Regions from separate parts of the Citrobacter sp. FDAARGOS_156 genome, predicted to be linked through region 2. Evidence: predicted binding sites of a transcription regulator. Region 2 holds the regulator's gene; each other region holds the start of a gene.
The links. Region 2 encodes sigma-54, which starts transcription at its own class of promoters, with help from an activator protein. Its sites were predicted from a motif close to GTTGGCACANNTTTCGCTNT; they were not measured.

Region 1: glnK (P-II family nitrogen regulator) is a predicted target of sigma-54. The motif match lies at 4,467-4,486, and genes of this name have one in related genera.
Region 3: norV (anaerobic nitric oxide reductase flavorubredoxin) is a predicted target of sigma-54. The motif match lies at 4,481-4,500, and genes of this name have one in related genera.

The regions. Positions count from the first base shown of each region.
Region 1 is NZ_CP014030.2:1,501,250-1,509,294, reverse strand. Features, by position in the region: gene AL515_RS07320 (hypothetical protein) at 1-17, opposite strand, end outside; gene AL515_RS07315 (hypothetical protein) at 14-265, opposite strand; RNA gene ffs (signal recognition particle sRNA small type) at 464-560, opposite strand; gene AL515_RS07305 (MGMT family protein) at 645-1,034, shown strand; gene AL515_RS07300 (YbaY family lipoprotein) at 1,066-1,635, opposite strand; gene tesB (acyl-CoA thioesterase II) at 1,848-2,708, shown strand; gene amtB (ammonium transporter AmtB) at 2,759-4,045, opposite strand; gene glnK (P-II family nitrogen regulator) at 4,077-4,415, opposite strand; gene AL515_RS07275 (SmdB family multidrug efflux ABC transporter permease/ATP-binding protein) at 4,672-6,450, opposite strand; gene AL515_RS07270 (SmdA family multidrug ABC transporter permease/ATP-binding protein) at 6,443-8,045, opposite strand, start outside.
Region 2 is NZ_CP014030.2:4,447,069-4,455,113, forward strand. Features, by position in the region: gene kdsD (arabinose-5-phosphate isomerase KdsD) at 1-172, shown strand, start outside; gene kdsC (3-deoxy-manno-octulosonate-8-phosphatase KdsC) at 193-759, shown strand; gene lptC (LPS export ABC transporter periplasmic protein LptC) at 756-1,331, shown strand; gene lptA (lipopolysaccharide ABC transporter substrate-binding protein LptA) at 1,300-1,854, shown strand; gene lptB (LPS export ABC transporter ATP-binding protein) at 1,861-2,586, shown strand; gene rpoN (RNA polymerase factor sigma-54) at 2,633-4,066, shown strand; gene hpf (ribosome hibernation promoting factor) at 4,089-4,376, shown strand; gene ptsN (PTS IIA-like nitrogen regulatory protein PtsN) at 4,460-4,951, shown strand; gene rapZ (RNase adapter RapZ) at 4,997-5,851, shown strand; gene npr (PTS phosphocarrier protein NPr) at 5,848-6,120, shown strand; gene mtgA (monofunctional biosynthetic peptidoglycan transglycosylase) at 6,132-6,851, opposite strand; gene elbB (isoprenoid biosynthesis glyoxalase ElbB) at 6,848-7,501, opposite strand; gene arcB (aerobic respiration two-component sensor histidine kinase ArcB) at 7,731-8,045, opposite strand, start outside.
Region 3 is NZ_CP014030.2:3,878,712-3,886,756, reverse strand. Features, by position in the region: gene hypF (carbamoyltransferase HypF) at 1-1,045, shown strand, start outside; gene norW (NADH:flavorubredoxin reductase NorW) at 1,856-2,989, opposite strand; gene norV (anaerobic nitric oxide reductase flavorubredoxin) at 2,986-4,434, opposite strand; gene norR (nitric oxide reductase transcriptional regulator NorR) at 4,623-6,143, shown strand; gene gutQ (arabinose-5-phosphate isomerase GutQ) at 6,140-7,105, opposite strand; gene srlR (glucitol operon DNA-binding transcriptional repressor SrlR) at 7,098-7,871, opposite strand; gene gutM (transcriptional regulator GutM) at 7,940-8,045, opposite strand, start outside.

The sequences.
Region 1 (8,045 bases), 1.8 Mb from region 2:
AGCGGTTGTTGTTTCATTTTTTCTTCTTCAGTAATCTGCGCAATGCTTTGATTTCTTTAGGAGTCAGTGCTTCAACCACGGATTCTTCCGTATGCTGGCTATCAATATCATCAGCGGAGACTCCCGCCTCTTCAATGGCGGAAAACGCGATAAGTAGCAATTTTTCCGTCGAGATACTTAGGTTCTCATTATTCACTTCAGCGTAGTGACGCAGTTTTTCTTTTAGCGCCTCATCAATTTTGACATTCAATACAGCGGTCGACATCGTAGAAAATCCTTGTGGTCAGCCAAAACACACCGGATGTAAGACCATGTCGTTACAGCGCGATGGCAGCGGCAAAAGCATCAAATAACATCCCCGAAACACATTGACAGCATTTGATGACAATAAAATGACAATACGATGACAAAGAAAAGAAGATGAGAAGAATTGAGATTGCCGGACGGCAGAATTGGGTGGGGGCCCTGCCAGCTACATCCCGGCACACACGTCATCTGCCCTGGCTGCTTCCTTCCGGACCTGACCTGGTGAACAGAGTAGCGTTGCGGGAGAACCAACAGAGCCCCCATTGAGAGCGTTGTCAACCAACGCGCAGGCGCATTATCACTGCTGCACCCGGTAATTGCAACCCATCCAGCACCGGATGCTGTTTTCTTGTGCAATGAAGCTTCACTACCTCGTCATTCGGGATTACGCTGGAGGATTAGCGCAGGAAAAAACGATGGATATACAAGACTCTTTCCCTCAACGCGTCTGGCAAATCGTTGCCTCAATCCCCGAAGGATTCGTCACCACCTATGGCGATGTCGCCAGGCTTGCTGGCTCACCGCGTGCTGCTCGCCAGGTAGGCGGCGTGCTTAAGCGTCTCCCCGAAGGCAGCACTTTGCCCTGGCATCGGGTGGTTAATCGTCATGGTGCCATTTCGCTTACAGGTCCAGACCTACAACGACAGCGTCAGGCGTTGCTGGCGGAAGGTATTGTGGTTTCAGGGAGTGGACAAATCGATTTACAGCGCTATCGCTGGGTGTACTAACCCCCTCCGGATGGAGAGGGTTAGAATGCCCTTAGTACTGTGTCGGGGCAGGAACGGCGGAAGACGGATTCACCTGTGTGGGTGACGTTGACGGTACCGTTGTCGCGGCACCACCACTCGCCTGTACTGGAACAGCCGTCTGCTGGACCGGGACCAGGGTCAGGTCGGCTTTAGTCCCTCCCTGATTGATCACCGTCTGGACGGTATCAGTAATAAAGACCAGTTTATCATTCACCGTAATCGCCGCACTCAGCAGAATACGGGCGTTCGGCTGAATATCTGCCGGGTTAAACGGGAGTACGAAGCTGAATGGTGCTTGTTTACCCTCGGTACGTACAACTTTTTGCGACAGCACTTTTGACGGTGCATCGGCAAGCGATGCATCTGACAGTGTTACGGTCAGCACGGCATCCGGCGGTAAGGCAACTTTCTGGCGGATCCATACCGTACCAGACACATTCGGCTGTTGAATTTTTGACTGTGTGTCAGCAATTGACGTATTAGGGCTTGGCGCAGGTGTCTGAATATCCGCGCTTTTATCAGCACAGGCCGCCAGAGCGACCGCAACCGCTAAACCACTTACCATGTGCACGAGTTTCATTAAATTCTCCTTATCATCTATGCACCAGCGAGAACTTTCCTCGCCAGAAGAGTGGTTAACAAAAACATAACGTGACTAAGTGTGGCACAAGACAGCTGGTTTTGCCTGTAATCGGCCAGTAATTCAGACAATTGCACCCATCGGACCACTTTCAAAATTGCGTTATACTCTGCCTACCTCGCTGCGAGAACGCTATTACCTGGAGAGCACGTATGAGTCTGGCACTGAAAAATTTGCTGACATTGTTAAATCTGGAAAAAATTGAAGAAGGACTCTTTCGGGGCCAAAGTGAAGACTTAGGGTTACGTCAGGTTTTTGGGGGGCAGGTTGTCGGTCAGGCGCTGTATGCCGCAAAAGAAACCGTACCGGAAGAGCGCCTGGTGCACTCCTTTCACAGCTACTTTTTACGTCCGGGCGATAGCCAAAAGCCCATCATCTATGATGTCGAAGTGCTGCGTGATGGTAACAGCTTCAGCGCCCGCCGCGTTGCCGCGATCCAGAATGGGAAACCCATTTTTTATATGACTGCCTCTTTCCAGGCACCAGAAGATGGGTTTGAGCATCAAAAAGAGATGCCGGCAGCGCCTGGCCCTGAAGAGCTTAAATCAGAAACTGAGATCGCCCGTTCGGTCGCTCACCTGCTGCCGCCGCTGTTGAAAGAAAAATTTATCAACGACCGCCCGCTGGAAGTACGTCCGGTGGAATTTCATAATCCGTTAAAAGGTCACGTTGCCAACCCGACTCGCCAGGTGTGGATCCGCGCTAACGGCACGCTGCAGGACGATCTACGCGTCCATCAGTATCTGCTGGGTTATGCTTCAGACCTGAACTTCCTGCCCGTTGCTTTACAACCGTATGGCATTGGTTTTCTGGAAAAAGGGATTCAGATCGCTACGATCGACCATTCTATGTGGTTCCATCGTCCTTTTAATATCAATGAGTGGCTGCTGTATAACGTCGAGAGTACTTCGGCCTCCGGCGCACGGGGCTTTGTTCGCGGGGAGTTTTATACGCAGGACGGCGTGCTGGTTGCTTCTACCGTGCAGGAAGGGGTAATGCGTAATCGTAATTGAGAATTACCGGATGGTGACGCAAAAGCGTTGCCATCCGGCAGATTGAAACATCAAGCGTTGTAAGCGTTCTCGCCGTGGCTGTTCACATCCAGACCTTCGCGCTCCTGCTCCTCCGGTACGCGCAGGCCTACCGTCATGTCCGCCAGCTTATAGCCAATGAAAGCCACCACACCGGACCAGACAATGGTGATCGCCACGCTTTCCAGTTGTACCAGCAACTGATGCCCCATGGTAACGCCTTCGGCAAAGCCTACGCCGCCCAGAGAGCTGGCCGCGAAAACGCCGGTCAGGATGCAGCCGACAATGCCGCACACGCCGTGAACACCGAAGACATCACACGGGTCATCAACACGCAGAAAGCGCTTCAGCATGGTTACGCCCCACAGGCCAGCCAGCCCCGCAGCGACACCGATAATCAGCGCGCCGCCGACACCGATATAGCCACAGGCAGGTGTCACGCCTACCAGACCGGCAATGGCGCCAGAACACGCGCCCAGCAGGGACGGTTTGCCACGCAGCGCCCATTCACCGAAGATCCAGCCGAGAATGGCGGCCGCGGTGGCAACAACGGTATTGACGAAGGCCAGCGCGGCAATTTCATTCGCCATACCCGCGGAGCCAGCGTTAAAGCCAAACCAACCGATATAGAGAATAGCCGTGCCGGTAAAGACCATTGGCAGGTTATGTGGCTTAAACGCTTCTTTGCCAAAACCGACGCGTTTACCAATCAGATAAGCCCCAACCAGGCCGGCAATCGCAGCATTGATATGTACTACCGTACCGCCCGCAAAATCCAGCGCACCGTGAGTAGCCAGCAAACCGCCGCCCCAGACCATATGGGCAATGGGGATGTACGACAACGTTAACCACACCACCACAAAAATCAGCACCGCAGAGAACCGAATGCGCTCAGCCAGTGCACCGACAATAAGCCCAACGGTAATGCAAGCGAAAGACCCCTGAAAGGCAACGTGAATGTACTGGTAGAAGCTCCCCGTGACCGCCGTCAGTGCAATATTCTTCAGCATGACCCAGTTGAAGTTACCGAAGAAATTATTTCCTTCGCCAAAGGCCAGTGAGTAGCCATAAACCACCCATAAAATACAAACCAGAGCGAATGTCACCGTAACCTGGGTCAGCATCGACAACACGTTCTTACCGCGAATCAAACCGCCATAGAACAGCGCAATGCCTGGGATAGTCATAAACAGCACCAGCGCGGTACAGATCATCATAAAAGCGTTATCCGCTTTATCTGCAACCGCCGGTGCCGCCATCGCCAGACCCGGCAGCAGCGCCAGTGAAGCAATACCCGTTTTCATCGTCGCTATCTTCATTTTTTGGTTTCCTATCACTGTGTGCCAGACGTTACAGTGCGGCTTCGTCGGCTTCGCCGGTACGAATACGAATCACGCGTTGCAGCTCGGCGACGAAAATTTTGCCGTCGCCAATTTTTCCGGTGTAGGCGGCCTTACTGATGACATCAATTACGCCATCCAGTTGGTCATCAGCAATTGCCACATCAATCTTCACTTTGGGTAAGAAGTTGACGCTGTATTCAGCTCCCCGGTACAACTCGGCATGACCTTTTTGTCGGCCAAACCCCTTCACTTCGGTGACGGTCAGCCCCTGAATACCAATAGACGACAATGCTTCACGGACGTCTTCCAGTTTGAACGGTTTGATTACCACGGTAACCAGCTTCATAGATCCCCTCCAGTCAGAATTCAGTAGTGGCTGCAGATACACCAAATGAATATTGCAAGGGATGTGCCAGGAATGAAAAACGCGGGATGATTCAGCCGCACGGGGTACGGCCAGGAGAGAAAAAGAAAAAACGCACTATAACGGTGCATAGTGCGTTACATTTTTGCACCAGATTGTTGATTGTCGGATGGCGGCGAAAACGCTTTCTCAGGCTTACGAAACCACTCTGGCTGTAGGCCTGATAAACGCAGCGCCATCAGGCGATTGCCGAATCTTCGTTTACGCTAGCCGCCAGCTCTTCGCCCGCCAACTGCAGTTGATACATTTGCCAGTAGCGGCCCTGTGCGGCAAGCAGTTGCTGGTGCGTGCCGCGTTCAACGGCCTGTCCCCGGTGCAGTACCAGAATAGTGTCAGCATCGACAATAGTGGATAACCGATGCGCAATCACCACCAGCGTGGTGTGCTCACGCACCGCTGCCAACGCCTGCTGAATAGCCTGTTCAGTACCGGAGTCAATGCTGGCCGTCGCTTCGTCCAAAATCAGCACCTGCGGCGTTTCCACCAATACCCGCGCCAGCGCCAGCAGCTGTTTCTGCCCAACTGATAGATTATTGCCCTGCTCGCCCAGCCGGGTATGAATACCCTCGCTCAGACCCCGCGCCAGCTCGGCCAGCTGTACGGTTTCCAGCGCCTGCCACACCCGTTCTTCTGAGATATCACGACCCAGCGTGACGTTTGCCAGGAAGGTATCCGCCATCACCACCGGATCCTGTTGCACCATCGCCACGCCCTGGCGTAACACACTGTGGCTCAGTGAAGACAGCGGTCGTCCGTCCAGACGGATTTCCCCCTGCGTCAGCGGGTAGTACCCCATCAGCAGACTGGCGAGCGTGCTCTTGCCGCTACCGGTATGCCCGACCAACGCCACAAAACTGCGCGATGGCACGGACAGACTGATGTTTTGCAGCACCAGATTGTCGTCACGATAGGCAAATGAAACGTTATCCACCCCAATGTCCCCGCTCTTCAGCGGTCGATCATCTTCACCATAGCGCTGACGAGGCCCGTCCATCAGTTCGAACACTCGCTCGCCGGCGACAACCGCCTGCTGCAGCATTGATTGCTGGGTGGTCAGCTCGATCAGCGGCTCGTTCAAACGGCCGAGGTAGCTGATAAACGCGTACAGCACGCCAACCTCAATGGAGCTGCCAGAGGTAAAGCTGAACAGCATCAGCAAACCGCAGAGGATCAGCGCCGAGAAAAGGCTCAGTAGCGGGCGCAGCAAAAAGCCATCCAGTCGCAGGGTTTGCATACGCGCCATATAGTGCGAGCGGCTGGCCTCCCCCATTCTCTCGCCAAATCGCGCCTGCTGGCGGAACTGCTGGATAACGCTCATGCCGTTGATGACTTCGTTAAAGCCATCGTTAATATCCGCCAGATAGGCGCGAACCCGACGCACAATGGGGGTGCTGTAGCGCTGATAAATGACCATCACCACCAGCACTGCCGGGAATATGGCCATCGCCACCAGCGCCATCCGCCACTCAAGGCTGAACATCGCGACCAGCATAGCGCCGATTAAGGCGGCGCTGCGCAGTACCGTCGCGACCACCGTCACATACAGGTCACGGATCACTTCGGTGTCATTAGTCACCCGGGAGATAAGCTGCCCGACTGGCTGAGTATCGAAAGCACTGAGCGGCTGGCGTAGCGCGGCATCCATCACATCGGTACGTAACTGCTGCACCACGCCAACCGCCGCCTGGTTAAACAACAACGACTGCGCGTAATGCAGGCCCGCCGCCAACAGTTGCAGACCGACATATGCCGCCACCAGCCCAGCCACCATCGCCAGCGGCAGATTGTTTTTCGCCACCATGTTGTCGATAAAATAGCTGATGAGCAGCGGACCACTCACCTCCGCCGCTGCCGCCACCCATAGCATGACCACCGCAATTGCCAGCTGTTTTCGCCACGGAGAGCCGTACGCCAGTAGCCTTTTCAGGGTCGGCCATAGCTGCCCAAAACTACGCATTAGCCGCCTCCTCGTTTACTTCTGGCGCATCAGACAGCGCCGCTTCCAGTTGCTGATAACGGTACATATCACGATACCAGCCGGGTTGCTGCACCAGCGCATCATGTTCGCCACGCTGAGCAATATGTCCGTGCTGCATCACGATAATTTCATTGGCTTCTGTCAGCGCAGATAAACGGTGAGCGCTGATTATCACGGTTCTGCCTTCTCCCCACTGGCGCAGGTTATGCAGGATTTGATGTTCAGTACGACCATCCACCGCCGATAACGCATCGTCAAGAATCAGGATTTCAGCATTCAGCAGCAGCGCTCGGGCGATAGAAATACGCTGTTTTTGTCCACCGGACAGCATCACCCCGCGTTCACCCACTTCGGTGTCATAGCCTTGCGGAAGACGTAAAATATCCTCATGCACGCTGGCCAGACGTGCAACATGTTCGATCTCTTCCTGTGTGGCCTGTGGGCGTCCAAGCGCTATGTTGTTGGCGACCGTATCCGAGAACAAGAAAGGTGTCTGGCTGACCACTGCCAGACGGCTACGCCAGCTATCAAGTTGCAAGCGAGTTAACGGGATATCATGAAAGCGCACATCGCCCTCGGTGATATCAAAATGACGCTGGATCAGCGACAACACCGTACTTTTACCCGCGCCAGTCGGGCCACAAATACCCAGCATCTGCCCTGGCTTAAGCTGGAAATTCACATTCTCCAGCACCGGATGAGCCGTTTGCGGGTAGCGAAATTCGCGAATTGCCACCGCCAGCTCGCCGCGTCCTTCCGGCACGGGTTCTGTGCCGTCATCCACTACCGGCGCTTCAGCCAGCATGGCGCGAATACGGCTATACGCGGCGCTGCCTCGCTCAACAATGTTAAACATCCATGCCAGTGCCAGCATCGGCCAAATCATCAGCCCGAGATACATCATAAAACTGGTTAACTGACCAAGGGTCAGAGAGCCATGAACCACCATCCAGCTTCCCCCGGCGATAGCCAGCAGGTTAGCCATACCAATGGCGATATAAATCGTGGGGTCAAAACGGGCGTCAATGCGGGCGACCCGTAAGTTTTTCTTGCCGGTATCTTTAGCATCTGCGGCAAATAGCGCCGACTGTCGGTCTTCCAGACCAAAAGCCTTAATCATACGGATACTGGTCAGGCTTTCCTGAGTACGATCGTTAAGGCTGGAGAACGCTGCTTGCGCAACCTTAAAACGGTTATGGAGTCGATCACCGTAACGTTTGATCATTATCGCCATCACCGGCATTGGGAGTAGCGCGATAAGCGTCAGCTCCCAACTGATTTGCGTAGACATCACGATCAACACCGCGCACCCCATGACCAGCGAGTCCACCAGCGTCAATACACCTTCGCCAGCCGCAAACACCACCCGATCAACATCGTTAGTTGCACGCGCCATCAGATCGCCGGTGCGATGACGCAGATAAAATTCAGGATGCTGGCGGCTCAACTGGCGGTAATAGTCTTCGCGTAGTTCAACTGCCAGTTGGTAGGATGCGCCGAACAAAAGTACGCGCCAGACATAGCGCAACAAATAGACAACCACCGCAATCAGGGCAATCGTGCCAACCCACATC
Region 2 (8,045 bases):
CATTGCGGATGTGATGACCCCTGGGGGCATTCGCGTGCGTCCAGGGATTCTTGCCGTTGATGCGCTGAACTTAATGCAGTCCCGCCATATCACCTCGGTAATGGTTGCTGATGGCGACCAGTTACTGGGTGTGTTACATATGCATGATCTGCTGCGTGCAGGTGTAGTGTAAGAAACTCAAGGATAAAGAAAATGAGTAAAGCAGGTGCGTCGCTTGCGACCTGTTATGGACCCGTCAGCACTGACGTCATCACCAGGGCAGAAAACATCCGTCTGCTGATCCTTGATGTGGATGGCGTACTGTCTGATGGTCTGATTTATATGGGCAACAACGGTGAAGAGCTGAAGGCGTTTAACGTCCGCGATGGCTACGGAATTCGCTGCGCGCTCACTTCCGGCATTGAGGTTGCCATTATTACCGGACGAAAGGCTAAACTTGTAGAAGATCGCTGTGCCACATTAGGGATCACACATCTGTATCAGGGGCAGTCGGACAAACTGGTTGCCTTTGGCGATCTGCTTAGCAAACTGGCGATCGCGCCTGAGAATGTGGCGTATGTTGGCGATGATCTGATCGACTGGCCGGTGATGGCAAAAGTGGGATTAAGCGTAGCGGTAGCGGATGCTCATCCGTTGCTGATCCCGCGGGCCGATTACGTCACCCGTATCGACGGGGGACGCGGCGCAGTGCGCGAAGTCTGCGACTTATTACTGCTGGCGCAGGGCAAACTGGATGAGGCCAAAGGGCAATCGATATGAGCAAAACCAGACGTTGGGTTATCATTCTACTGTCGCTGGCTGTCCTTGTGATGATTGGTATTAACCTGGCAGACAAAGACGACACCGCTCAGGTTGTCGTTAATAACAACGAGCCAACCTATAAGAGCGAGCATACCGACACCGTCGTGTACAGCCCTGAGGGCGCGCTGAGCTATCATTTGATCGCGCAACACGTTGAATATTATTCAGATCAAGCAGTTTCGTGGTTCACTCAACCGGTGTTAACCACGTTTGATAAGGACAAAGTACCGACCTGGTCAATCAAGGCCGATAAAGCCAAATTGACCAACGATCGGATGCTGTACCTGTATGGCCATGTTGAGGTTAACGCGCTGGTGCCTGACTCTCAACTACGCAGAATTACTACCGATAACGCGCAGATCAACCTTGTGACGCAAGATGTCACTTCCGATGATCTGGTCACGTTGTATGGAACAACATTTAACTCCAGCGGACTGAAGATGCGCGGCAACTTACGCAGCAAGAACGCCGAGCTGATTGAAAAGGTTAGAACCTCATATGAAATCCAAAACAAACAAACTCAGCCTTAATCTTGTGCTTGCCAGCTCACTTCTGGCCGCCAGCATTCCGGCATTCGCCGTCACTGGCGATACCGAGCAGCCGATCCACATTGAATCGGACCAGCAGTCTCTGGATATGCAGGGCAACGTGGTGACGTTTACCGGCAATGTCATCGTGACTCAGGGCACGATCAAAATTAATGCCGATAAGGTCGTCGTCACGCGTCCGGGCGGTGAAGACGGTAAAGAAGTGATTGACGGTTATGGCAATCCGGCGACCTTTTACCAGATGCAGGACAATGGTAAACCGGTTAAAGGCCGCGCCTCACAGATGCACTATGAGCTGGCAAAAGATTTCGTCGTCCTTACCGGTAAGGCTTATCTGGAACAACTCGATAGCAACATCACGGGCGATAAGATCACCTATCTGGTAAAAGAACAGAAAATGCAGGCCTTCAGTGAGAAAGGCAAACGCGTCACCACCGTTCTGGTTCCGTCGCAATTGCAGGACAAAAACAAGACCAAGGCTCCGGCAGAGAAAAAAGGTAACTGATTCGTTATGGCAACATTAACTGCAAAGAATCTTGCAAAAGCCTACAAAGGCCGTCGTGTGGTGGAAGATGTCAGCCTGACCGTCAACTCCGGGGAGATCGTCGGTCTGCTCGGCCCTAACGGTGCGGGCAAAACAACAACCTTTTACATGGTTGTCGGCATTGTCCCGCGCGATGCGGGCAACATTATCATTGATGACGAAGATATCAGTCTGTTACCCCTGCATGCGCGTGCCCGTCGCGGTATCGGCTACTTACCGCAGGAAGCCTCTATTTTTCGTCGCCTGAGCGTATTTGATAACCTGATGGCGGTACTGCAAATTCGTGACGATCTTTCCAGCGAGCAGCGTGAAGATCGCGCCAATGAGCTGATGGAAGAATTCCATATCGAACATCTGCGTGACAGCCTTGGACAGGCACTCTCCGGTGGGGAACGCCGCCGTGTGGAGATCGCCCGCGCACTGGCCGCTAATCCTAAATTTATCCTGTTGGATGAACCCTTTGCCGGTGTTGACCCAATTTCCGTCATTGATATCAAACGTATTATTGAACACCTGCGCGACAGCGGGCTTGGCGTGCTGATTACCGACCATAACGTGCGCGAAACGCTGGCTGTTTGTGAGCGCGCCTACATTGTGAGCCAGGGACACCTGATCGCACACGGTACGCCGACAGAAATCCTGCAGGACGAGCACGTTAAACGCGTATACCTTGGGGAAGACTTCAGACTCTGATAGGGTAGTAGACTTCACGTCACCGCAGGAGACAACAACTCTGAACATGAAGCAAGGTTTGCAACTCAGGCTTAGCCAACAACTGGCGATGACGCCTCAGCTACAACAGGCTATCCGTCTGTTGCAGTTGTCCACGCTGGAACTTCAGCAAGAACTTCAGCAAGCGCTGGAAAGTAACCCACTGCTCGAGCAAACCGATCTTCACGACGAAATTGATACCCAGGAAAAGCAGGATAGCGAATCCCTCGATACGGCTGACGCACTCGAACAAAAAGAGATGCCAGAAGAGCTGCCGCTGGATGCCAGTTGGGATGAGATTTACACCGCAGGGACGCCGTCTGGCACCAGCGGGGATTACATTGACGACGAACTGCCTGTGTATCAGGGTGAAACCACGCAATCGCTGCAAGATTACCTGATGTGGCAGGTGGAACTGACCCCATTCTCAGATACCGATCGTGCTATTGCCACGTCAATTGTGGATGCAGTCGACGAAACGGGCTATCTCACCGTCACGCTGGACGACATTCTCGACAGCATGGGCGATGACGACATCGGTATCGATGAAATCGAAGCCGTGCTTAAACGCGTTCAGCGTTTTGATCCCGTGGGCGTGGCGGCAAAAGATCTCCGCGACTGCTTACTGATCCAACTTTCACAGTTTGATAAAGTCACGCCGTGGCTGGAAGAAGCACGCCTGATCATCAGCGATCACCTTGATCTGCTCGCCAACCACGACTTCCGCACCCTGATGCGCGTAACCCGACTGAAAGAAGATGTGCTGAAAGAAGCCGTCAATCTTATCCAGTCGCTTGACCCAAGACCTGGACAATCTATCCAGACCGGTGAACCAGAGTACGTCATCCCGGATGTGCTGGTGCGTAAGCATAACGATCGCTGGGTAGTCGAACTCAACAGTGACAGCATTCCGCGTTTACAGATTAACCAACACTACGCCGCCCTGTGCAATAACGCGCGCAATGATGCTGACAGCCAGTTCATTCGTAGCAACCTGCAGGATGCAAAATGGCTGATTAAAAGTCTGGAAAGCCGCAATGACACGCTATTGCGCGTTAGCCGCTGTATCGTTGAGCAACAGCAAGCCTTCTTTGAGCAAGGCGAAGAGTATATGAAACCGATGGTTCTGGCCGATATCGCCCAGGCCGTCGAGATGCATGAATCGACCATTTCCCGAGTGACCACGCAAAAGTATCTGCACAGTCCGCGCGGCATTTTTGAATTGAAGTATTTCTTCTCCAGTCACGTTAACACTGAAGGTGGAGGCGAAGCCTCTTCTACAGCTATCCGCGCATTGGTGAAGAAATTAATTGCTGCGGAAAACCCCGCGAAACCGCTGAGTGACAGCAAGTTAACCTCTATGCTGTCAGAACAAGGTATCATGGTGGCACGCCGCACCGTTGCGAAGTACCGAGAGTCTTTATCCATTCCGCCGTCTAACCAGCGCAAACAGCTGGTTTGACCCAACCGATAAGGAAGACACTATGCAGCTCAACATCACTGGAAATAACGTCGAAATCACTGAGGCCCTGCGCGACTTTGTCACCACAAAGTTTGCCAAGCTTGAGCAATATTTCGACCGGATTAATCAGGTCTATATTGTGTTGAAAGTGGAGAAGGTCACACACATCTCGGATGCAACACTGCATGTGAACGGTGGCGAAATTCATGCCAGCGCGGAAGGTCAGGATATGTACGCCGCCATTGACGGTTTAATTGATAAACTGGCTCGGCAGTTAACAAAACATAAAGATAAACTGAAACAGCACTAACTTGTCCGGGCAGTTAGCGGGTGCAGGACGGCCTGTTGTGCAGCACAACGGGCCATTTGTACAGTTAGCGCTTAGGTGAAATTATGACAAATAACGATACGACTCTACAACTGAGCAATGTTCTTAACCAGGAATGTACGCGCGCGGCCGTTCACTGCCAAAGCAAGAAACGCGCACTGGAAATCATCAGTGAACTGGCGGCCAAACAACTCAGCTTGCCTCCTCAGGTGGTATTTGAAGCCATTCTGACGCGCGAAAAAATGGGCAGTACCGGTATTGGCAATGGTATTGCCATTCCGCATGGAAAGCTGGAAGAAGACACCCTGCGTGCAGTTGGTGTATTTGTTCAACTTGAAACGCCAATCGCGTTCGATGCCATTGATAATCAACCCGTCGATCTGCTTTTCGCCCTGCTGGTCCCGGCGGACCAAACCAAGACGCATTTGCATACATTGTCACTGGTTGCCAAACGCCTGGCAGATAAAACCATCTGTCGTCGCCTGCGCGCCGCACAGAGTGACCAGGAGTTGTATCAAATCATCACTGACACCGAAGGTGGACAGGATGAAGCATAACAACCCAATGGCATCCTTTTCTGTCGTTGTGAGGAGAAACAGTACATGGTACTGATGATCGTCAGCGGTCGTTCAGGGTCAGGTAAGTCTGTCGCCCTGCGTGCGCTGGAAGATATGGGTTTTTACTGCGTGGATAACCTTCCCGTCGTGTTGTTGCCCGAACTGGCTCGAACCCTCGCCGATCGCCAGATATCTGCGGCTGTCAGCATTGATGTGCGCAATATGCCCGAATCCCCGGAGATTTTTGAGCAGGCCATGAGTAACCTGCCTGAAGGCTTCTCACCGCAACTGCTGTTTCTTGATGCCGACCGTAACACGCTGATTCGCCGCTACAGCGATACGCGCCGTTTACACCCGCTGTCCAGCAAGAACTTGTCTCTGGAAAGCGCTATCGATAAAGAAAGCGATTTACTGGAGCCGTTGCGTTCACGCGCTGACCTGATCGTAGACACCTCTGAAATGTCTGTGCACGAGCTGGCGGAAATGTTACGTACCCGACTGCTGGGCAAACGTGAACGTGAATTAACGATGGTATTTGAGTCCTTTGGCTTTAAACACGGAATCCCTATTGATGCGGATTACGTCTTTGATGTCCGTTTCCTGCCTAACCCGCACTGGGATCCAAAGCTACGTCCGATGACCGGTCTGGACAGGCCCGTCGCGGCCTTCCTCGACAGACACACAGAAGTACACAATTTTATCTACCAGACTCGCAGCTATCTTGAGCTATGGTTACCCATGCTGGAGACCAACAACCGCAGCTACCTCACTGTAGCCATCGGCTGTACCGGCGGGAAACACCGTTCGGTGTATATTGCAGAGCAACTGGCAGACTACTTCCGCTCACGCGGTAAAAACGTGCAGTCACGCCATCGTACGTTGGAAAAACGCAAATCATGACCGTGAAGCAAACTGTTGAAATCACGAATAAGCTGGGCATGCATGCCCGGCCGGCAATGAAACTGTTTGAGCTAATGCAGGGTTTTGAAGCAGAAGTTCTGCTGCGTAATGATGAAGGGACGGAAGCCGAGGCAAACAGTGTTATCGCTCTGCTGATGCTGGATTCCGCCAAAGGACGCCAGATAGAAGTTGAAGCCACAGGTCCGCAGGAGGTTGAGGCTCTGGCAGCCGTGATTGCGCTGTTTAATTCGGGGTTTGATGAAGATTAGGGCAGCATCGACTAATACAGCTTATTTTCACGCATAAACGACTCACCGCCCAGCTGGCGCATTTGGCGCATGATCCACGCCTGACGACTGCGTACATAGCCGGAAGGCGCACTCGCCTTAAAACGTAACGGATTGGGCAGCACCGCCGCCAGCAATGCCGCTTCAGACGGGCTAAGACGGCTGGCGGGTTTATGGAAATAGCGCTGTGATGCAGCCTCTACACCGAATACTCCATCGCCAAACTCCGCAATATTCAAATAAACCGTCAGGATTCGTTTCTTGCTCCAGACGGTTTCTATCCCAAGCGTTAACCCGGCCTCGAGCCCTTTGCGCACCCAGCTACGCCCATCCCACAAAAAGAGGTTTTTTGCCGTTTGTTGCGATAACGTCGAAGCGCCCCGAATACGGTTTTCATTACGTTCGTTATGCGCCAGCGCTTTCTCTATCGCTGAGACATCAAATCCCCAGTGATCGGGAAATTTCTGGTCCTCAGCGGCAATGACCGCCAGCCCCATCCACGGTGATATCTCATCCATACTGACCCAGTCAGAATGCGCCACATAGCCGAAATTACCCTGTATCCAGGCACCAAGCTGCCGCTCAATCATGACCGCTGAGAAAGGAACGGGCATCACGCTGAAGAGCGCTATACCCCCGCCCCAAAACACGGCGAGGACAATAACCGCCCGCAGAAGCAGACGTCGCAGAAAGGCGGTAGCCCCTTTTCTCATTCAGCCAGTACCAGAACACGCGAGACCAGTTTGTCGATCCCACTCGCCGCCTGAGCGATATCCTGCGCCAGCATGTAAGCAGGCGTGGTGACAACTTTATTATCTTCATCAACCACAATGTCATCGACCGGGCAAGGCACATGTTCAGCGCCCATCTCTTCCAGTACTTCCGCTGTATCGATGTCAGTGCCAATGGTCAGACGCAGCGGGAAGTCAAAAATCTTAGGTAACATAGCAGGAGCAATACACATGAATCCAAGAGGTTTACCGGCCTGATGCAGCGCCTTCGCCAGAGCAGCTAAGTCGCTATCAATCCGACACTCACTGCCCTGGCTGGCAAAATTGCTCAGATTTTTTGCTGCGCCAAACCCGCCAGGCACAATTAGCGCATCCAGCTCCGTTGCGACCGCCTGGGCCAGGGGACGAATATCACCACGCGTAATACGCGCAGCTTCAATCAGGACATTGCGCGTTTCCGGCATCGGCTCGCCCGTCAGATGATTAATCACATCCGCCTGCTGTTTATCTGGGGCAAAGCAGATAGCTTGAGCGCCATTGCGGGCAATAGCCAGCAGCGTGAGTACGGCTTCGTGAATTTCTGCACCGTCATACACGCCACATCCGCTGAGCACTACGCCAACTTTTTTCATCGTGATACTCCTTTCGCAACTGACTGAAGCATATTAATAATTCTGATTAGAATGCCACGCTTCACACATTTAACTGATTCATGTAACAAATTATTTAAGATTTGCTATCTTAACTGCGTGCGGCCTGAAAATTAGGGCTGCGCCCTTGTAAACAATGATAATAATTTACGGCGCAGCCACGATTTCCCTGGTGTTGGCGCAGTATTCGCGCACCCCGGTCAAGCCGGGGTCATTTTTTTTCCACGCTCGCAACCCAGGCTCTTAACACCGCCACATCGTGCTGCCACTCCTGCTTCATCTCTTCAATCCATTCAGCCACGTTATCTTCCCAGGCAGGAAGGTCGGGTGATTGAATTTGCTGACCCAACTGTTGCAGGTGGCGCAGACCGACAGATCCGGCTGCACCTTTAATTTTATGGCCTTCCTCAACCACGCCTTTTTTATCACGGGCAGTCAGATTAGACTCCAGCACGCTCAAATATCCTGGCATCATTTTCTCAAACACCGCCAGACCGTCGGTGATCAGCTTCGGCCCGACCAGTTC
Region 3 (8,045 bases), 570 kb from region 2:
GGATCTGAAAAATACTTTCTGCCTGGTGCGCGGCGAACAGGCGGTTATCAGCCAGCATTTAGGCGATCTCAGTGATGACGGCATTCAGCAGCAGTGGTGTGATGCGTTACGTCTGATCCAGAACATTTATGACTTTACGCCGCAGCGTATCGTGCATGATGCGCACCCTGGCTATGTTTCCAGCCAGTGGGCCAGCGAGATGAATCTGCCAACCGAAACGGTGCTGCATCATCATGCGCATGCTGCGGCATGCCTGGCCGAGCACGGCTGGCCGCTCGACGGCGGCGATGTGATTGCCCTGACGCTGGATGGCATCGGCATGGGGGAAAATGGCGTGCTGTGGGGCGGCGAATGTCTGCGGGTCAACTACCGTGAATGCGAACACCTTGGCGGCTTACCGGCGGTAGCGCTGGCGGGCGGCGATTTAGCGGCAAAACAGCCATGGCGCAATCTGCTCGCGCAGTGCCTGCGTTTTGTTCCTGACTGGCAGCGTTATCCGGAAACATCGGCGCTGCAACATCAAAACTGGAACGTACTGGCGCGCGCCATCGAGCGGGGAATCAATGCCCCGCTGGCATCGTCGTGCGGACGCTTGTTTGATGCGGTTGCCGCTGCGCTGTGTTGTGCGCCGGAATCGTTGAGTTATGAAGGTGAGGCTGCCTGCGCGCTGGAGGCGCTGGCATCGCAGTGTGCAGGCGTTGATCACCCTGTTACGGTGCCGCTTAATGGCAATCATCTGGACTTAGCGGCTTTTTGGCAGCAATGGCTGGCCTGGCAGACCGCCCCTGCTGAAAGAGCGTGGGCATTTCACGACGCGCTGGCGCGTGGGTTTGCCACACTGATGCGTGAGCAGGCCGAAACGCGCGGAATTAAAACGTTAGTCTTCAGCGGCGGCGTGATGCATAACCGCTTACTGTCATCCCGGCTGGCGTTTTATCTGCGTGATTTTACCTTACTGTTCCCACAGCGTTTACCGGCGGGCGACGGCGGGTTGTCATTGGGGCAGGGCGTGATTGCCGCGGCGCGGGTGTTGACGCAAAAATAAAAAAGCCCCGAGACTGGCGTAATGCTTATCAGTTAACGAACCGGAGGTAATGAATCTGTTGCCTCCGTCGCATTGCTACGTTCACCTTAAATTTTTCACATATCTGAAATGATAGTCCCCGTGAACGTGTTAAGGGTACTATCGCCGTACCCTTAACAATCCCGGCTCCCGGCGGGAAAATTGCCACTTCGTGGTTCCCTCCGCTTATTCCTTCAGGCTACCGGGTCGGGCGCGAGGTAGCGTCCCTGCAAAACGCGCCCTGAGCCAGCATCCATGCTGGCTCTCCCGGCCTTACGAAAACACGTCGGCAATTTTCAGCCGGACCAGCCCACACCTGACCATTTGCGTTTTTTGTTTAAACAGCAAAACATATTGAGCTGGAAGTCAGAGCGTTGAAGCGATGACCCTGGTCCGGCTGAAAATCGATGAGGCGTTGACGGCTGACCGGGTCTGCCCGCAGGGATGCGGGCAGAGGGGATGGCCTGCAGGGACGCAGGCTCGGCCCCGACCCGACAGGCAGACGGCATAAGACGAATGAATCGCGCAGCGACGATTTTCCCGCCGGGAGCCTGGGATGTAAGGGAGGCGGCGGTGAGCCTCCCTTACACGTTCACGGGTTTCCGAGCCTCAGAGAAATGACATTGCTGAGGTGAACGGAACCCTGGGCCGGAATTACATGTTCTCAATAATGCTTAACTGACTGGCATTACGGGACTGGCGGGGCAAGAAAAACATGCCGGGGCATACTGACAAGTGGCAACGCACATCCGTGTGCGTGAGGTTAATAAATCAAGCAACGGAACTCTGGACTTACACGGGCAACGTTTTCAGCAGCGCAAAGGCCTCTTTCATGCGGTCTTCACTGACGACGAAGGCACACAGCTGGCCTTCGTCGTTCATCCCTCTGGCGACCATCCCTTGCGCTTCGGCGGCAATATGCCAGTTCAGATCGCGGCGCTGGGTTTCCCCTGCCAGATGCAATGGCAACTCCGGCGTTTTGACTTTTACCAGCATGGCTGGCAGTTTCAATGGCGCATTGCCGCCGAGCAGGTTTTTCGCCAGATACATGGCGCTCAGCTGAATCGGCTGCAGGAACGGCAGGACCTGACCATTAATTTCCGCACAGTCACCGAGCGCATAAATGTCCGGGTGGCTGGTTTGCAGGTAGCTGTCGACGCAGACGCCACGATTGATGTTCAATCCGGCGCGACGCGCCAGTGCGGTTTCCGGGCGCAGGCCGGTGGCGGCAATCACCGCATCGACTTCGACGTTGCGGCTACGATCGAGCGTGGCGCGAATACCGGTACTGGTTTTCTCCAGACTCTGAAGCTGTGATTTCAGCAGCAGATGGACACCCATATCGGTCAGATGATGCTGTAAGCGACTGCTGACTTCCGGCGGCATCAGCGAGGCCAGAATGCTGGCGGCGTTGTCGATAAGCGTCACCGCTTTACCTGCACGACAGAAATCCATCGCCAGTTCGCTACCAATCAGGCCACCGCCAACAATCAGTACCCGCCGGGCGTCACGCAGCTGCGTTTCACAGGCGCGGTACTCTTGTTGGCTGTTCAATGTAAGCATTAACTCACGCCCGCTAACCGGAGGTACAAAGGCTGAAGCCCCCGTTGCCAGCACCAGCTTGTCGTACTGCCACTGCTTGTTCTGACTTTTCACTACGTGGGCATCGGCGTCGATGTCGGTTACCCAGGTATGTGGGAACAGGCGCAAATTAAACTGTTCGGCAAACTCCCCCGCCGACTGGCGGGTGAGGTCGTCTGCACGCTGTGACTGACTGATAACGTGGCTGAGATCGGGCTTGTTGTACTCATCCATGCTGTCCGCGGCAATCAGGGTCAGCGGAACAGCCGCATCCTGTTTACGGATATTTTTGACTAACTGGCGGGCGGCAAAGCCCGAACCAATGATGACAATTCCGTGGCTCATTTTGCCTCCGTTGCCAGTACGTCAAAGACGTCTTTACCTAATGAACATTCCGGGCACAGGAAGTTATCCGGCACGTCGCTCCACGGTGTACCCGGCGCGACATCCTGCAGCGGTTCACCTTTTGCTGGATCGTAAATCCACTGGCACACGCTGCACTGCATGCTGGGACCAAGATCGGCGGCAGCCGCAGCGGCACAGGCACAGGCTTCTTCCTGGGCGACGGCTTTCACGGTTGTTTCCGGCAATGGAGCCAGCGCCCACTGACGCGCGATTTCACGGCCGTGCTGGCGGCACAGTTCCAGCGCATCGAGGTCAGGACGCCATTTGGCCTTCAGGCTCAGGGACATTTCAAAGCCCGCATCCTGCAAACGCGTGGACAAACGGTCTACCGCACCGCCGCTCCAGCCGTGTGAACCAAAGGCGCTGGCACGCTTGTTACGAAAACGCAGGCCGGTCATCTCTTCCACCAGACCGGCGATTTTCGGCATCATCACGTTGTTCATTGTGGAAGTCCCGACCAGCACGCCTTTAGAGCGGAAGACGTTGGTCAGAACTTCGTTTTTGTCGCTACGGGCGACGTTAAAGATTTTCACCGCTACATTCGGGTCAACTTCGTTGATGCCCTGGGCAATCGCGTCCGCCATCATGCGGGTGTTGTTGGACATGGTGTCGTAGAAAATGGTGATGCGGTCTTCCTGATAATCCGCCGCCCATTTCAGGTACAGCTCAACGATTTGTGTTGGGTTGTCGCGCCATACCACGCCGTGGGAAGTGGCAATCATATCGACCGGCAGGTTGAAGCCGAGGATCTCAGTAATTTTCGGCGTCACCAGACGGCTGAACGGCGTCAGGATGTTGGCATAGTAGCGCTGGCACTGTTCGAACAGCTCGGTCTGGTCAACTTCGTCGTTAAACAGGCGTTCGTCACAGTAGTGCTGACCGAAGGCGTCGTTACTGAACAGCACCGCATCGCCGGTCATGTAGGTCATCATACTGTCCGGCCAGTGCAGCATCGGCGTTTCAACGAAGATCAGCTGCTTGCCGTTACCAATGTCCAGCGAATCACCGGTTTTCACCACGTTAAAGTTCCATTCCGGGTGATGGTGGTGCCCGTTGATAGAGTCAATGGCGTTGGCTGTGCAGTAAATCGGCGTGTCCGGGATGCAGGACATCAGCTCGGTCAGCGCCCCGGCGTGGTCTTCTTCTGCATGGTTAATGATGATGTAGTCGATATCCGCGAGGTCAATTTCACTGCGCAGGTTCTGCACGAATTCACGGCTAAACTTGTGGTCTACGGTATCAATCAGGACATTTTTTTCTTCACGGATGAGATAGCTGTTGTAGCTGCTGCCGCGCAGCGTTTTGTATTCAGTTCCGTGGAAATCACGCACTTCCCAGTCACGTTGGCCAACCCAATGAATGTTATTTTTAACCAGAATAGACATAGCAACCTCAATTAATTCAGCGTTTTTCAAAAAAGATGTTTTGCTAATTGCAGGTTGCGTGCCAACTTTTTATTTATTTGATTTTAAAGGATTAGTTGTTTTTCCACCTATAAGGTGGTAGTCAAAATGACTATATGTTTTATTGTCAATATGACAATATGAATTGTCAAAATGACAATGAGGTAGCCATGAGCTTTTCCGTAGACGTGCTGGCGGGCATCGCCATTGAATTACAAAGCGGTATTGGGCATCAGGACCGTTTTCAACGACTGATAACCACCTTGCGTCAGGTGCTGGAGTGCGACGCGTCGGCACTGCTGCGCTACGAGTCGCGACAGTTTATTCCGCTGGCGATCGATGGGCTGGCGCAGGATGTTCTCGGCAGACGCTTTACTCTGGAAGGGCATCCGCGTCTGGAGGCGATTGCCCGCGCCGGGGACGTGGTACGTTTTCCTGCCGACAGCGATTTGCCCGACCCGTATGATGGTCTGATTCCGGGGCAGGAGAGTCTGAAAGTGCATGCCTGCATTGGCTTACCGCTGTTCGCCGGTCAAAATTTGATTGGCGCGTTAACGCTGGATGGCATGGAGCCCGATCAGTTCGATGTTTTCAGCGATGAGGAGCTTAGGCTGATTGCCGCACTGGCGGCTGGCGCATTGAGCAATGCGCTGCTGATTGAACAGCTGGAAAGCCAGAATATGCTGCCAGGTTCGTCAACCAACTTTGAGCAGGTGACGGAAACCCAGATGATTGGCCTGTCGCCCAATATGATGCAGTTGAAAAAAGAGATTGAGATTGTGGCGGGGTCCGATCTCAACGTACTGATTAGCGGCGAAACAGGGACCGGGAAGGAGCTGGTGGCTAAAGCTATCCATGAAGGTTCGCCGCGCGCGGTGAATCCACTGGTGTATCTGAACTGCGCGGCGTTGCCGGAAAGCGTTGCCGAAAGCGAACTGTTTGGTCACGTAAAAGGCGCGTTTACCGGGGCTATCAGCAATCGTAGCGGTAAGTTTGAAATGGCCGACAATGGGACGCTATTTCTCGACGAGATAGGTGAACTCTCGCTGGCGCTACAGGCTAAGCTGCTGCGCGTATTGCAGTACGGCGATATTCAGCGCGTGGGTGACGATCGCAGCTTGCGCGTGGATGTGCGAGTGCTGGCGGCGACGAACCGTGATTTACGCGAAGAGGTGTTGGCCGGGAATTTCCGTGCGGATTTGTTCCACCGGCTGAGCGTCTTTCCCCTTTCGGTACCGCCTCTTCGTGAACGCGGCGAAGACGTGGTGCTGCTGGCAGGCTATTTTTGCGAGCAATGTCGGCTGCGGCTGGGACTGTCCCGCGTGGTGTTAAGCCCCGGTGCGCGTAGTCATCTGTTGAGCTACGCCTGGCCCGGGAACGTGCGTGAACTGGAACATGCCATTCACCGCGCGGTCGTTCTGGCAAGAGCCACCAGGGCAGGGGATGAAGTGGTGCTGGAGGCGCAGCATTTTGCCCTGCAGGATGAAGCGCCAGTAACACCGGCGGCGGAAGTTGTTGCGGAGATCCCACAGCATCACAACCTGCGTGAAGCAACAGAGTCGTTCCAGCGGGAGATGATCCGCCGGGCACTGGCGCAAAATAACCATAGTTGGGCGGCAAGTGCGCGGGCGCTGGAAACAGACGTCGCCAACCTGCACCGGCTGGCGAAGCGTCTGGGGCTGAAGGATTAGATAATACCGGCCTGATAGAAATCCTGCAGGTTGATAGCACCGGTGAGTTTACCGTTTTCATCTACCACTGGTGCGGCAGTGATTTTGCGCTTCATCAGGATCTCTTTGGCGTCAATCGCACGGCTCTGCGCCTGCAGCGTAATGCCATTCTGGGTCATTGCTTCGCTAACCTGAGTGGTGAGCGCTCCGCCGCCAACCAGCCAGCGGCGCAGGTCGCCGTCGGTAAAGACCCCTTTCACCAGTGACTGGTCGTCGCAGACCGCGACCAGGCCAAGACCCGTGCGGCTGAGTTCCAGCATCGCGTCCATGACGCTGGTGGTAAGCGTCACCTGCGGGATGGCATCGTCGCGGCGCATCAGATGATGCACTTTATTTAACAGACGAGCGCCCAGCGCACCCGCCGGATGCGAGCGGGCGAAATCTTCTTCGTTAAAGCCGCGCGCCTGCATCACGGCGATGGCCAGCGCGTCGCCCATCATCAGCGTGTTAACGGTGCTGGAGGTCGGCGCCAGGCGCATCGGACAGGCTTCGCGCTCAACAGAAATATCCAGCACGGCTTTGGCGGCCAGGCCCAACGGTGAGGTCGGTTTTCCGGTCATTGCCAGCAGGGCGACGGATTTGTCTTCCAGGCGTGGGATGATGAGATCCAGCTCTTTAGCCCCGCCGGAGTAGGAGATAAACAGCATGACATCGCGGCTTTCAATCATGCCTAAGTCGCCGTGCAGCGCTTCTGCCGGATGCACAAAAAAGGCGGGGGTGCCGGTGCTGGCGAGGGTTGCCGCAATTTTTTTGCCAATATGGCCGGATTTGCCAATCCCGGAAACAATCACTTTGCCTTCACAGTGGATGATAGTATTGGCAGCGCGGACAAAATCATCGCCCAGTCGTTCTGGCAGTCGGCTGGCTTCCTGTAGCTCCAGCATTAACGTCTGACGGCCCGCGTTCAGTAGTGCATCACTCATTGGTTTCTCCGGTTATGATCACTTCAATCCCTTTTGCTTCCAGCGCCTGACGAAATGCAGGGTCGATACCCGCATCGGTAATCAGCTTGTCGACGCTTTCCAGACTGCATACAACATTAGGGCTTTTGCGCCCAAATTTTGACGAGTCAGCCATCAGAATCACTTCGCGAGCGGCATTACACATCGCTTTACTGACGCTAAACACCTCATTAAAAGTGGTCACGCCGGCATTGAGGTCAATGCCGTCGGTGCCCATGAAGAGTTTATCAAAGCTGAACTGCTCAAAGGCGTTTTCTGCCAGCTGACCGTGAAATGACGCAGATTTTTTGCGAAAGGTCCCGCCGGGCATCAGGATGGTTTGCTCGTTGTCCAGCTCCGAAAGGGCGTTAACAATGTGCAGGCTGTTGGTCATAACGGTGATGTTGCTAAAGCGCGTGAGCATCGGCACCATCTGCAGTACGGTGCTGCCCGCATCCAGAATAATCGAGTCGCCATCGTGAATAAAACGGACGGCGGCTTCGGCAATCCGCTCTTTTTTATGCGTGTTGATTAGCGTTTTGTGATCGATTGGCGGGTCGGATTCGTCTTTATTTAATACCACGCCGCCATAGGTACGAATGACGGTGCCGGCATTTTCCAGAATGACCAGGTCTTTGCGAATGGTCGTGCCGGTGGTGTCAAAGTAGTGGGCCAGTTCTTCAACCGAGCATTTTCCCTGCTTTTGCAGGTGCTCCAGTATGGCAGCCTGACGCTGACGAGGTTTCATAGGCGTGATTACCCTGACTATAGGTTGCAAAATGATAATTTCGCAAGCTATTAGCATTCACAACGAAATTACCCATGTTTCAGTTTAAGCGCTAATGATAGTGCATTCTGCGATAGCGGATCATGGGGAAAGATCACATCAGGCTGTAATTCATCAAGATGTTTGCCCATTATT